Regions from separate parts of the Micromonospora sp. ANENR4 genome, predicted to be linked through region 2. Evidence: predicted binding sites of a transcription regulator. Region 2 holds the regulator's gene; the other holds the start of a gene.
What was found. The regulator HspR, encoded in region 2, represses chaperone genes until heat shock. The targets are predictions, from matches to a motif close to TTGAGTNNNNNNNACTCAA.
Positions count from the first base shown of each region.

Region 1 (6,749 bases), on a different contig from region 2:
CGAGCTGCGCCTCGGTGTACCCGCGGGTCAGCTCCCTGATCGCCGCACCCAGCGGCGCGAAGACCGGGCCCATCTCGGCGTCGAGCCGCTCCACGTCGGCGACGACGAACGTCTTGCGCCGGTCCGTCGCGTCCGGGCTGCGCCGTGCGTACCCGGCGCGGGAAAGCCGGTCCACCAGCCCGGTGACCGCTCCCGGCGTGAGCCCGAGCTGACGGGCGAGATCACCGGAGGTGAGCGGGCCACGCCGGGCCAGCAGATCGAGCGCCTTGTTCTCCGTGGCCGTCAGGCCACGCCGGGCGGCGACCGCCTCGTGGAACATCACCACGGCGGTGCTCAACTCCCGGCCCAGAAGATCGCCGAGGTCCGGAGTTCCGCTTCCCGGCGGATCCCCGTCAGTTGCTCTGCGCGCCACCTGACCAGCCCTCTCCGTGCGGCGTCCGTCGGTCCTGGCCGCACGCCGGCCAGTATGCCGGGCCGGGAACGGCTGTCGACGCTCCGGCCGGCCGGGGTGCCGGACGGACCATCCGGTCGCGCCGTGGAGCGGGGGTCCGGCTGTCACCGGACCCCCGCCCCCGCTCAGGCCGCGGCGAGCGTTCCCGCCTCGATCTCCGCCGGGCGCAGCGCCAGCGCGAGCACGTCCGCCACGTCGGACAGCGTGTGCACGGTCAGCGCCTCCCGCACCTGCGCCGGCAGGTCGTCCAGGTCCGGCTCGTTGCGCTTCGGGATGATCACCTCGGTGAGGCCGGCCCGGTGCGCGGCGAGCAGCTTCTGCTTCACCCCGCCGATCGGCAGCACCCGGCCGGAGAGCGTCACCTCGCCGGTCATCCCGAACTCGGGCCGCACCGGACGCCCGGTCACCAGTGAGGCCAGCGCGGTCACCATGGTGATGCCGGCGCTCGGGCCGTCCTTCGGCACCGCGCCCGCCGGGACGTGCAGGTGGATCCGCCGCCCGGCCAGCGCGTTCGGGTCCAGCCCGTAGCGCCGTCCGTTCGACCGCAGGTACGACCACGCGATGTGCGCGGACTCCTTCATCACGTCGCCGAGCTGGCCGGTCAGCGTCAGTCCCGGCTCACCCTCCATCGTGGTGGCCTCGATGAACAGCACGTCGCCACCGGCGCCGGTGACGGCCAGGCCGGTCGCCACGCCGGGCACGGCGGTGCGTTCGGCCGACTCCGGGGTGAACTTCGGCCGGCCCAGGTAGCGGGCCAGGTTCCCGGCGTCCACGTGCACCGGCGCGGGGTCCGTGGCGAGCGCGACGGCCACCTTGCGCAGGATCTTCGCCAGGGCTCGTTCGAGCTGCCGGACGCCGGCCTCCCGGGTGTACTCGCCCGCGATCAGCGCCAGCGCCTCGTCGGCGACGGTGACCTCCTCGCCGGTCAGCCCGGCCCGCTCCCGCTGCCGGGGCAGCAGGTGGTCCCGGGCGATGGCGACCTTCTCGTCCTCGGTGTAGCCGTCCAGCGCGACCAGCTCCATCCGGTCCAGCAGCGGGCCCGGGATCGCCTCGACCACGTTGGCGGTGGCGAGGAACAGCACGTCGGACAGGTCGAGGTCGACCTCCAGGTAGTGGTCGCGGAACGTGTGGTTCTGCGCCGGGTCGAGCACCTCGAGCAGGGCCGCCGCCGGGTCGCCGGAGTAGCCGGCGGCCAGCTTGTCGACCTCGTCGAGCAGCACGACCGGGTTCATCGAGCCGGCCTCGCGCAGCGCACGCACGATCCGGCCGGGCAGCGCGCCGACGTAGGTGCGCCGGTGGCCGCGGATCTCCGCCTCGTCCCGGACGCCGCCGAGGGAGACGCGGACGAAGTTGCGGCCCAGCGCCCGGGCGACCGACTCGCCGAGGCTGGTCTTGCCGACACCGGGCGGGCCGGCCAGGGCCAGCACCGCGCCGGAGCCGCGTCCGCCGACGACGCCGAGGTTGCGCTCCGCGCGCCGGTTGCGCACCGCGAGGTACTCCAGGATTCGGTCCTTCACGTCGGCCAGGCCGGCGTGGTCGGCGTCGAGCACGGCCCGGGCCGCGGCCAGGTCGGTGTTGTCCTGGGTACGCGTGCTCCACGGCATCTCCAGGACGGTGTCCAGCCAGGTACGGATCCAGCCCGCCTCGGGTGAGGCGTCACTGGCCCGCTCCAGCTTGCCGACCTCGCGCAGCGCCGCCTCGCGTACCTTCTCCGGCAGGTCGGCGGACTCCACCCGGGAGCGGTAGTCGGCGGAGCCGTCCGGCTCGTCCTCGCCGAGTTCCTTGCGGATCGCGGCGAGCTGCTGGCGCAGCAGGAACTCCCGCTGGGACTTCTCCAGCCCCTCGCGGACGTCGCTGTTGATCTGCTCGGTGACCTCCTGCTCGGCCAGGTGTTCCTTGACCCAGCCGACGAGCAGGTCCAGCCGGGCGGTGACGTCCGGCGCGGCGAGCAGTTCGGTCTTCTGGGTCAGGCTGAGCCAGGGCGCGTAACCGGCCGAGTCGGCCAGCTCGGACAGGTCGGTCATCCGCTCCATCGCGTCGATCACCTGCCAGGCGCCGCGCTGCTGCAGGACCGAGGTCATGAGCGCGCGGTACTCGCGGGCGAGTTCCCGGGCGCGGCCGGCCGGGGCGGGTTCGTCGAGTGTGGTCGCCTCGACCCAGAGCGCGGCGCCGGGACCGGGCACGCCGGAGCCGATGCGGGCACGGGCGAGACCGCGGACGACCGCCGCCGGTTCGCCGCTGGGCAGCCGGCCCACCTTCTCGATCGTGGCGACCACGCCGACGGAACCGTACTCGCCGTCGATGCGGGGCACGGCCAGGAGTTCCTTGTCGCCGGTGGCGCGGGCCGCGTCGACGGCGGCCTGGGTGGTCGGGTCGAGGGTCACCGGGACGACCATCCCGGGCAGCAGGACGGCGTCGGTCAGTGGGAGTACCGGAAGAGTTGCCATCGAACACCTGCCATCACGTTGGTTGAGCGTGTCTGGCTCAAGTAACAAAAGATGCCCCTTGTTCCTGGTTGTGACCCACGCCACGCCGAGCGCTCCCGTTCCGGCGCTCCGCGCCCAATGGCGGCACCGTTTACCGCGACCCGCCGAATGGAAACAGTCGGCTATTGTTGCGGGATTACCGCGCGGTAGGTCAAACTCTTAGCCACACCCCGCCCGACACAGGGAGTAATGGCGATGGCAAGGAAAGTAATCACCGTTCTGACCGACGACCTCGACGGCGGAAAGGCCGATCGGACCGTCGAGTTCAGCCTGGACGGCGTGGCGTACACGATCGACGTCTCCGACGAGAACGCGGGCGTCCTGCGCAAGGCCCTGGATCCGTACATCAGCGCTGGCAGGCGAATCGGCCGGGGAGCCGCCGAGATCACCCGCGGCGCCCGTCGCACGACCCGGCCGAGCACCTCGGGAATGGACCGCGAGCAGAACCGCGCCATCCGGGAATGGGCCGCCAAGAACGGGTTCGAGATTTCCGAGCGCGGGCGCATCCCGGTGTCGGTGGTCGAGGCGTACAAGAACCGCTGACCGTCACCGGTTCACCGTCGGGCATCCCGGGGTCACGCTGAGAAATCGGCGTGGCCCCGATCGGCATTCTCCGCACGGCGCTTTTCGTCCGGCGGATACCCACGGCACGAGATTTCCTCCGGGATCGCCTCCCACCGTTCCCGTACGCGGAAAGGCCGCGGCCGCCCGGAGGAGTCCCCCGGACGGCCGCGGCCGTCGCGTCGCTCAGTTGACCCGGATGCGCACCACGTCGATCGCGGGGGTCTGGTTCGCCCGCTCCATCATCGGGATGCGGTGCGAGCCGTCACCGGCCCAGACCGCGCACTGCGCCACGCCCGACTGCGCCAGGCCCGGGATCTGGATCAGCACGTCGTCCGGCTGGTTGCCACCCCGGCCGTCCTCGGTGGCGACGAAGAACGCCGGCACGTCCTGCGGGTTCGGGGGCTGCCGGGTGCTGCCGAGCATCCGGCAGGCGGTGTGGAAGTGACCGCGTACCAGGCCCTGGCCGTTGAGCAGCGAGCTCTCCAGGTAGTAGCCGCCCTGACCGGCGGCGAGGAAGCGGTCCCGCACCAGGTTCTTGGTGGTGACCCGGAGCGTGAACGGCTGGTTGCGCCGCACCTGGTTCGGGAACTGCGTGATCAGCAGCGACGGGTTGTTCGCCGCGGCACCCACCTCACCGAATGCGGTGCTCACACACCGGTTGCCGTTCTGGAAACCGTCGTGCGCCTGGAGCTGGCTGCCGGAGCAGTCCTTGGCGAGCACGTTCAGGCCGTTGTTGCCGCCGTTGTTCTGGCCGCCGCCGTTGTTGTTCCCGCCGCCGTTGTTCCCGCCGTTGTTCCCGCCGTTCTGGCCTCCGTTGTTGCCGCCGTTCTGACCGCCACCGTTCTGACCGCCGCTCTGCGGCGTGTCGCTCACCGCGCACCGGGCGAACTGGTCCAGGCCCTGCGGGCGCTGCGCGAACCGGCCGATGGCGGTGGCGATCCGGTTGAGCGCCGCGGTCCGCTTGTCCGCGAGCGGACCGAGGATCGCGTTGTCTATGAACTCACCGCCGTTGCGGCCCTCCGCCGCGAGCCGCCGGTTCGCCTCGGCGATCTGGCTCTCCAGCAGCGCCAGCGTGCGGTCCACCTCGGCACGGGCCCGGCCGGGCACCTGCGGCAGCCGGCCGCGGACGTCCGGGCAGGCCACCGTCGGGGTGCCGGCGCCGGCACCACCCGCGTTGGTCTGCTGGCACTCGGCCGGCGACATCTGACCGTCGCCCCAGTGGTTGCGGACCCAGCGGCCGTTCTGCCAGGTACGGGTGGTGCTGCCCTGGCCGTCCGGGGCGGTCGCCCCCGGGCTCGCGGGCACGCAGGACGCCGAGGCCGCGCGGGTGGTCGTCCGCCGGTCCTGGGCGGACGAGATCTGGGTGACGGCGACGATGCCGCCGAAGACCGCGAGCGTGCCGACCACTGCCAGCATCCGCTTGCTCCGCGCGTTACCGGATGACCGGCGCGCCCGTGTGGACCTGCGCATCGAATTGCTCTCCTTCTCGATCCGGTAGTTGACTGGTGATCCCGGCGGACCGACGAATTCGGGGTGTGAGATCACTGCGACGCTCAGTCGCGCGTCAATGGCCGACGGTGCCCTTTCCGCACCGTCTCCGCGCCGTCCGGGCGCGGCGGGGAAGATCTGCGTCCATTCCCGATGAGGTACGGAGCGCCGTCGGTGAAGGTTCAACCGGAGATCGGAAAAAAATCGAAAAGCCGCCGTCCGCTCCGGCGAGGACGGTTCAGTCGGCGCAGAGGTGGTCGAAGGCGAAGCCGCCGTCGAAGGAGTCCCGCCGGGCGGCGAGCGCACGGACCTGCCCGAGAAGCTCGTCCCGGTCCAGCAGGGACGGCACGGCGCCGTCGAGGCCTCGCAGCCGCTCCCCCAGCGCCACCACGGCCAGATCCTCGGCGAGCCGCCCCGCGTCGACCCCGCAGGCGAAGCCGCGCGAGGTCAGCCGGACCCGCTCCAGCAGGCAGCGGCCGGGCCGCACCTCGGCCCAGGCCCAGCCCTCCGCCGGCCCGTCGGTCCAGCGCACGTGCAGTCCGCGCACGATCGGGTCGGCGATCCGGCCCGCCACGTACGCCTCGACCGCCTCGACCCGGGCCAGCGCGCCGAGGTCGTTCACCGGTCCGCGCCGGCCGTCCGGCAGCCGGCCGATGATGTCCCGGAACCCGACCGCGTCGTCGGCGTCCGGGTCGGTGCCGTCGGCGTAGGCCCGCGCGTCCAGCACGTACCCGGCGAACCGAAGGACCTGCTCCGCGCCGCCCAGCGCCGGCGACTCGACGCGCACCAGCGGCAGGCCGACGGCGGCGCAGACCGCGTCGGTGAGCCGTTCCTCCCGCCGGGCCGGCGACCCGTCCGGAGCGGGCGTGGTGAACCGCACCGCGAAGCGCGGCAGCTCGGTGTCGGCGGCGCAGACCACCAGGTCGAGCGACGCCCGCCCGGCGGTGCTCCACTGACTGCCGGTGACCCCCGGCGGGCGGCCCTGCACCAGGTCACCGAGCCGCCGGCCGGCGTGACCGAGGTGGCCGGCCCGGACCAGGGACGGCGCGACGCCGGGCGGGACCGGCCGCAGCCAGGAGGCGGTCACGCTGCCTGTGCTCGTCATCTCGCCCCGATCCCCCTCGTCCGGTCGACCCCCGAGTCTAGGCGGTGCGGCGCAGTCGGTACGGCCGCCCGGTGCGCTACCGCGTCCGTCCCTCTAGGCTCTGCCCGTGCCCAGCGGACGGACCCCGGAACAGTTCACCAAACGCAGTCTCGTCGCCGTCTCCCACGCCATCGAACGCGCCGCGCTCGCCGAGGCCGAGGACGGCCCGCTCGTCGTGCTCGCGCTGTTCCAGCGGCTGCCGTACTTCGCCCGGGAGCGCGAGGTCTACCGGCGCATCGCCGGCCGTGCCGCCGTGACGGTGGTGGCGATGGTCGGCGGACCGCCGCCCGACCTGCCCGAAGGGGCGTACGGCGTGACCCTGGACGAGGCGGAGGCGCTGGCCCGGGAGTGGACGGTGGTCGCGCTGAGCCCGCGTTTCGGCGCCACACTCGTCGCGCACGACCGGGCCGAGGTGGCGCCCGCGCCGACGCTGGAGGCCGGCCGGCTGTTCGAGGGCCGCTGGGGTTTCCGCCGCGACGAGGCGCTGCACGAGGTGATCCGGCTGCGCGAGCAGCTCGCCGAGCGGCTGCCCGCCGCGGCGCGCACCGCGCTGGACGAGGCGATCGCCCGGGTGCGGGACATCCCGGCCGGGCCGGGCGAGCCGCGCGCCGAGGCG
Region 1 is NZ_JADKYQ010000002.1:396,266-403,014, reverse strand. It holds gene IRY44_RS05050 (MarR family winged helix-turn-helix transcriptional regulator) at 1-337, opposite strand, end outside; gene lon (endopeptidase La) at 577-2,898, opposite strand; gene IRY44_RS05040 (Lsr2 family protein) at 3,133-3,480, shown strand; gene IRY44_RS05035 (hypothetical protein) at 3,685-4,917, opposite strand; gene IRY44_RS05030 (DUF2726 domain-containing protein) at 5,228-6,094, opposite strand; gene IRY44_RS05025 (DICT sensory domain-containing protein) at 6,201-6,749, shown strand, end outside.
Region 1: the regulator HspR is predicted to act here: its motif matches at 2,921-2,939, upstream of lon (endopeptidase La).

Region 2 (6,749 bases):
CCGGGTTGCTGACCGAGCAGATCGCCATCCCGGCGGGGTCGAAGTACGTCGGCAGGCGGCTCGCGGACACCAAGGCACGCACCCGGACCAGCGCGTCGATCGTGGCCGTGCTGCGTCAGGGCGCCGTGAACGTCTCGCCCGATCCCACCTTCCGGTTCGAAGCCGGCGATGTGGTCGTCGTGGTCGGTACCCGTCAGGGGCTCGACGGCGTGACCGCGATCCTCGCCGAGACCGATCCGGACGGCTGACGCGTATGCACGAAACCACAATCCTGCTCATCGAGGTCGGTGCGCTGCTGCTCCTGCTCGGCCTGCTCGGCCGGCTGAGCCGTCGCTTCGGCGTGTCGCCCATCCCCCTGTACCTGCTCGCCGGCCTGGCGTTCGGGCACGGTGGGCTGCTGCCGCTCAACGCCAGCGAGGAGTTCTTCGCGGTCGGCGCCGAGATCGGCGTGATCCTGCTGCTGGTCATGCTCGGCCTGGAGTACAGCGCCAACGAACTGGTGGGCAACCTCCGGTCCGCCGCGCCGGCCGGCGTGATCGACGCGGTGTTCAACGCGCTGCCCGGGTTCGCCTTCGCGCTCCTGCTCGGCTGGGGCTGGGTGGCGGCGGTGGTGCTCGCGGGCGTCACGTGGGTGTCGTCGTCCGGCGTGATCGCCAAGGTGCTCGGTGACCTGGGCCGGGTCGGTAACCGGGAGACCCCGGTGATCCTGTCCGTCCTGGTGATCGAGGACCTGGCGATGGCCCTCTATCTGCCGCTGGTCACCGCGCTGCTCGCCGGGGTCGGCCTGATGAAGGGCGGCATCGCGCTCGCCATCGCGGTGTTCACCGTCGTCGTGGTGCTGGCCGTGGCGATCCGGTACGGCCACCTGATCTCCGCCGCGCTCTCCGCCAAGGATCCGGAGGCGCTGCTGCTCGGGGTGCTCGGCCTGACCCTGCTGGTGGCGGGCGTCGCGGCCAAGCTCCAGGTGTCGGCGGCGGTCGGCGCGTTCCTGGTGGGCATCGCGTTGTCCGGGCCGGTGGCGCACCACGCCACCGAGCTGCTCTCCCCGCTGCGTGACCTGTTCGCCGCGGTCTTCTTCGTCTTCTTCGGGCTGGTCACCAACCCGCTGGACATGCCGCCGGTGCTGCTGCCCGCGCTGCTGCTCGCAGTGGTGACCATGGCGACGAAGGTGGCGACCGGCTACCTGGCCGCCCGCCGGGCCGGGATCGCCGAGCCCGGACGCTGGCGGGCCGGCCTGGCGCTTACTCCACGCGGCGAGTTCTCCATCGTCATCGCCGGGCTGGCCGTCGCGGCCGTCTACCCGGTGGAGCCGAAGCTCGCCGCGCTCGCCACCGCGTACGTGTTGATCACGGTGGTGACCGGGCCGCTGCTCGCCCGCCTGCCGGACAGCCCGTGGTTCAAGCAGTGGCTGCGCACCCGCGCCGCCGCCGCTCGTCCGCCCGCGCCGCTGCCCCTGGGCTCCGGCGACTGACCGGGCCGGGCCGGATCAGCCGAGGGCAGATCCGGCCCGGCGTTGTCAAATTGATCCCGGGAAGGTCTACCCCTGCTCTGTCCAACCGCGTTAACGTTTCGGCCCAGCAGCCAGGGTCCGCGGGTGGCCTGCGCCCCCGCCAGCGCAAGCGGAAGGTCGGCCGGTGAGCGTGCAGGAAGAGACGTTCCGCGGCTTCGCCAACCCGGTCGATCCCTCGCCCGCCGAGCTTCGGTCGTGGGCGTATCAGCCGGATTCGGTGCCGCTGACCTCGATGCCGCCGGACTGGGATCTGCTGGTCGCCGGTGACCACCTGGTGCAGACGCTGTTCGATCTGGCGATGGACCAGGGCTGCCCGGCGCGGCGGTTCGCGCTGCACTGCCTCTACATCTACGCCGCCGACGGCATCCGGACGAACTTCCGCGCCCACCCCAAGCGCCGGTTCCGCAAGCTGGTCGAGCAGGCCGAGAAGTCCGGCGACGACCTGATGCGCAACTGGGCGCACAACAGCCGGGTGCTGCTCGCCCGGCCGGATCTCTTCGTCTACCGGGACTGGTGCGAGGGCGGCCTGGTCCGCGAGAACCGCCGCCTCTGACCCCCCGGATCAGCGTCGCCCAGCCACCTCGACCCGACCCGCCTGGTCGATCATGAACTTGGCGGTGTTTGGTGTCCGGTTTGTCTCCGCCAACTTCATGATCGACCGCGAGGGGCGGGACACGAACGGGCCGGGATCCCCCGTGGATCCCGGCCCGCACGTCGGCAGGCCGTCTAGGTCGACCCGCCCTGCTTCTTGCGCCGCTCGTCGTCCCGCGCCCGGTCCACGCCGTGGTCCGTCTGGTCGGCGAAGCGCCCTTCCTTGACCTTGTCGCTGAAGCGTCCCTCGGTGACCCTGTCGAACCGCTCGCGGACGTTCTCGGCCACTTTCTCCAGCCGTTCCTCCGCGCGCTCGGCCACCTTCTTCGCCGGTTCCGTCATGGCTCCCCCCGCCAGCCCGGAGTCCGATTTGAGGCTTTTTTGCCCTGCGGAAAGCCTAGTCGACCCTGCTCTGCCGTACCCCGGCTTTCCCCGAGCCGGGCGGCGGACCGCCCGGGGAACGACGAAGGCCGGCGCAGCCCCGGGGGAGCGGGGCGCACCGGCCTTCCGGTACGAGGTCAGCGGTCGGGAGCGCGGCGCGGACGCCAGACGACGAGCGCGGTGGACGTCCGGTTGGTGGGCACGAGGTCGCCGCGGGGGAAGCCGCCGAGTGACTCCAGCTCGGCGATCCGCCGGTACGCGGCGTCCAGTTCCGCCTCCAGCCGGGCCACCCGCTGCTGCGCCTCTTCGAGCAGCCGCTCCAACCCGATGATCCGCTTGACCCCGGCCAGGTTGATCCCGTCGTCCTGGCTGAGCCGCTGCACCTCGCGGAGCAGCACCACGTCCCGGACGCTGTACCGGCGACCGCCGCCGGACGCCCGGCCGGCCTGCACCAGGCCCAGCCGGTCGTACTGGCGCAGCGTCTGGGGGTGCATCCCCGCCATCCGCGCGGCCACCGAGATCATCAAGACCTTGGCCTCGTAGGCCGGGTCACCCGAGCCGACGTACTCCTCCGACATGCCCGCTCACCTCCGGTGCCGCCGTCAACTGAATCGACGTACCCGCGCGTCGAGATGTTCCCGCGCGGCGGGCGGAGTCTGCGCCGCGAAGGTCTCCAGCGCCGCCCGCGCCTCGTCCGAGACCTTCGCCGGGACCACCACGTCGAGCGTGACCAGCAGGTCACCGGCGCGGCCGTCCTTGCGTACGACGCCCTTGCCGCGGGCGCGCAGCACCCGCCCGCTGGGCGTACCCGGTGGCACCCGCAGGGTCACCGTCCCGTCCAGGGTCGGCACGCGCAGGTCCGTGCCGAGAACCGCCTCGGCGTACGTGATCGGGACGGTCAGGGTCAGGTCGTCCCCGGTGCGCCCGAACAGCTCGTCCGGGCGGACCTTCACCTGCACGAACAGGTCGCCTGCCGGACCGCCCCGCTCGCCGGGCTCGCCCCGGCCGGCCAGGCGGATCCGCTGCCCGTCGGCCACCCCGGCGGGGAAGCGCACGTTCAGCGTGCGGGTCTTGGTGACACCGCCGGTGCCGTGGCACTCCGGGCACTTCTCCTCGACGATCGTGCCGACGCCCTGGCAGTTGCGGCACGGCTCGGAGAAGCTGAACGACCCCTGGTTGCGGGTGGTCACCCCGGCGCCGTGGCAGACCGGGCAGGCCACCGGCTGGGTGCCGGGCTTCGCGCCGTTGCCGTGGCAGGTGTCGCAGACGCCGGGTGCGCGCAGCGTCAGCGGCAGCGTGACGCCGCGTACCGCGTCGTCGAAGTCGAGCGCCACCTCGGTCTCGACGTCCCGGCCGCGGGCCGGGCCGCGCGGACGCGCCGGGCCTCCGCCGCCCCCGCCACCGGAGAAGATCGAGCTGAACAGGTCGGTGAAGCCGCCGCCGCTGAACCGGTTGTCGCCACCGCCGAACAGGTCGGAGACGTCGAACGGCATGCCGCCCGGCTGGCCCGCGCCGCGGGCGCTGCGCCGGAAGGCGCCGGAGCCGAACAGCGAGCGCATCTCGTCGTACTCGCGGCGCTTCTTCTCGTCGCCGAGCACCGCGTACGCCTCGGAGACGGTCTTGAACCGCTCCTCGGCACCGGTGTCGCCGGGGTTGTGGTCCGGGTGCGACTCCCGGGCCAACTTGCGGTACGCCTTCTTGATCTCGTCCGAGGAGGCGGACTTGTCCACGCCCAACGCGGCGTAGTAGTCCTTCTCGATCCAGTCCTTGGAACTCACCGGTCCACCCCCTTCCACGGGTCGAACCCCGGTCGCCCCGCCCGCCCGGTGCGGGCGGGCGGGACGTCACGGGTCGGCACTACTCCGGGTCCGCGACCGCGACCATGGCGGGCCGCAGCAGCCGCTCGCCGAGCTGGTAACCACGGCGCATGACCTGTACGCAGGTCGGCTCCGTCACGTCGGCGGAGGTCTGGTGCGCCACCGCCTCGTGCCGGGTCGGGTCGAACGGGTCACCCTGCTCACCGAACGCGGTCAGGCCGAACTTCGCGAGCGCGCCGGTGAGCTGCTCGGCCACGCTGCCGAACGGGCCCACCAGGTCGCCGTGCTCGCGGGCCCGGTCCAGGTCGTCGAGGATCGGCAGCAGCGCGGTGAGCACCGCCCCGGTGGCCTGCTCCTGGACCAGGTTGCGGTCCCGGTCGACCCGCTTGCGGTAGTTGGCGTACTCCGCAGTCACCCGCTGGAGGTCCCGGGTGAGCTCCTCCAGGTCGGTGCGGAGCGACTCCAGCTCGGCGCCGAGCGGCGTGTCCGTGCCGGGCCCGCCGTTCGGCTCGGCGGGCGAGTCGACCACGGTCGGACCGCTGACCTCGGCCTCGCCGCCGATCTCGTCGACCACGACCTCGGCCTCCTCGACCAGCCCTTCGGCGGGCGCGTCGGCGGCCGCGTCGGCCGCCGAGGCGTCGTTCGCCGGCTGCTCGGTCACCTTGCCGAGCTTGCGCTTGTCGCGGATGACGACCCGGGGTTCGTCGCCGGTGTCCTTGCCGGCGCCCGGCGCCGACCCGGTGGCACCCGGGTCGGCCGCTCGTGGCTTGTCCGTCATGCGGTTACCTCATCCCTCTGCGGTGCGAATCGTGTCCGGGACCGGATGTCACTTCTTGTCCTCGTCCACGATCTCCGCGTCGACCACGTCGTCGTCGCCACCGGCCTTCGGGCCACCGGCCGCACCCGCGCCGGCACCCGGCCCGGCCGCACCCGATGCGGTCTGCTCGCCCTCCTGCTGCTGGGCGTAGAGCAGCGAGCCCGCCTGCTGGGAGACCTGCGCCAGCTTCTCGTGCGCGGACTTGATCTTCTCGATGTCCTGCCCGCCGAGGGCGCTGCGCAGCTCGCCGAGCGCCTCGTTGAGCTGGTCGCGGTTCTCGCCGGGCAGCTTGTCGCCGCTCTCGGCGAGGAACTTCTCGGTCTGCCACTGGAGCGCCTCGGCGACGTTGCGGGTCTCGGCCTCCTCGCGGCGGCGCTTGTCCTCGTCGGCGTGCTCCTCGGCGTCCCGGCGCATCCGCTCGATGTCGTCCTTCGGCAGCGAGGAGCCGCCGGTGATCGTCATCTTCTGCTCCTTGCCGGTGCCCAGGTCCTTGGCGTGCACGTTCACGATGCCGTTGGCGTCGATGTCGAACGTGACCTCGATCTGGGGCACGCCGCGCGGGGCCGGCGGGAGACCGGTCAGCTCGAAGGTGCCGAGCTTCTTGTTGTAGGCGGCGATGTCCCGCTCGCCCTGGAACACCTGGATCAGCACCGACGGCTGGTTGTCGTCGGCGGTGGTGAACACCTCGGAGCGCTTGGTCGGGATGGTGGTGTTGCGCTCGATCAGCTTGGTGAAGATGCCGCCCTTGGTCTCGATGCCCAGGCTCAGCGGGGTCACGTCGAGCAGCAGGACGTCCTTGACCTCGCCCTTGAGCACGCCCGCCTGGAGGGCGGCGCCGACGGCGACGACCTCGTCCGGGTTGACGCCCTTGTTCGGGTCGCGGCCGGTGAGCTGCTTGACCAGGTCGGTCACGGCCGGCATCCGGGTCGAGCCGCCGACCAGGATGACGTGGTCGACGTCGGAGATCTTGATGCCGGCGTCCTTGACGGCCTGCTCGAACGGGCCCTTGCAGCGGTCCAGCAGGTCCTGCGTCATGCGCTGGAACTCGGCGCGGCTGAGCGTCACGTCCAGGTGCAGCGGGCCGGCCGAACCGGCGGTGATGTACGGCAGGTTGATGTTGCTGGTGGTGGCGGCGGACAGCTCGATCTTGGCCTTCTCGGCGGCCTCCTTGAGCCGCTGCATGGCCATCTTGTCCTGCGAGAGGTCGATGCCGTGCTCACCGCGGAACGTCTTCACCAGGTGGTCGATGATCCGCTGGTCCCAGTCGTCACCACCGAGCTGGTTGTCACCGCTGGTGGACTTGACCTCCACCACGCCCTCGGCCAGCTCCAGCAGCGACACGTCGAAGGTGCCGCCACCGAGGTCGAAGACCAGGACGGTCTGCTCCTTGGAGCCCTTGTCCAGGCCGTACGCCAGGGCCGCCGCGGTCGGCTCGTTCACGATCCGCAGCACGTTGAAGCCGGCGATCTCACCGGCCTCCTTGGTGGCCTGGCGCTGCCCGTCGTTGAAGTAGGCCGGGACGGTGATCACCGCGTCGGTGATCTGCTCGCCCAGGTACGCCTCGGCGTCCCGCTTGAGCTTCATCAGCGTGCGCGCCGAGATCTCCTGCGGGGTGTACTTCTTGCCGTCGATG
Region 2 is NZ_JADKYQ010000005.1:51,566-58,314, forward strand. It holds gene IRY44_RS10110 (cation:proton antiporter regulatory subunit) at 1-248, shown strand, start outside; gene IRY44_RS10115 (cation:proton antiporter) at 254-1,471, shown strand; gene IRY44_RS10120 (hypothetical protein) at 1,635-2,063, shown strand; gene IRY44_RS10125 (hypothetical protein) at 2,237-2,443, opposite strand; gene IRY44_RS10130 (heat shock protein transcriptional repressor HspR) at 2,620-3,060, opposite strand; gene dnaJ (molecular chaperone DnaJ) at 3,085-4,260, opposite strand; gene grpE (nucleotide exchange factor GrpE) at 4,340-5,077, opposite strand; gene dnaK (molecular chaperone DnaK) at 5,126-6,749, opposite strand, start outside.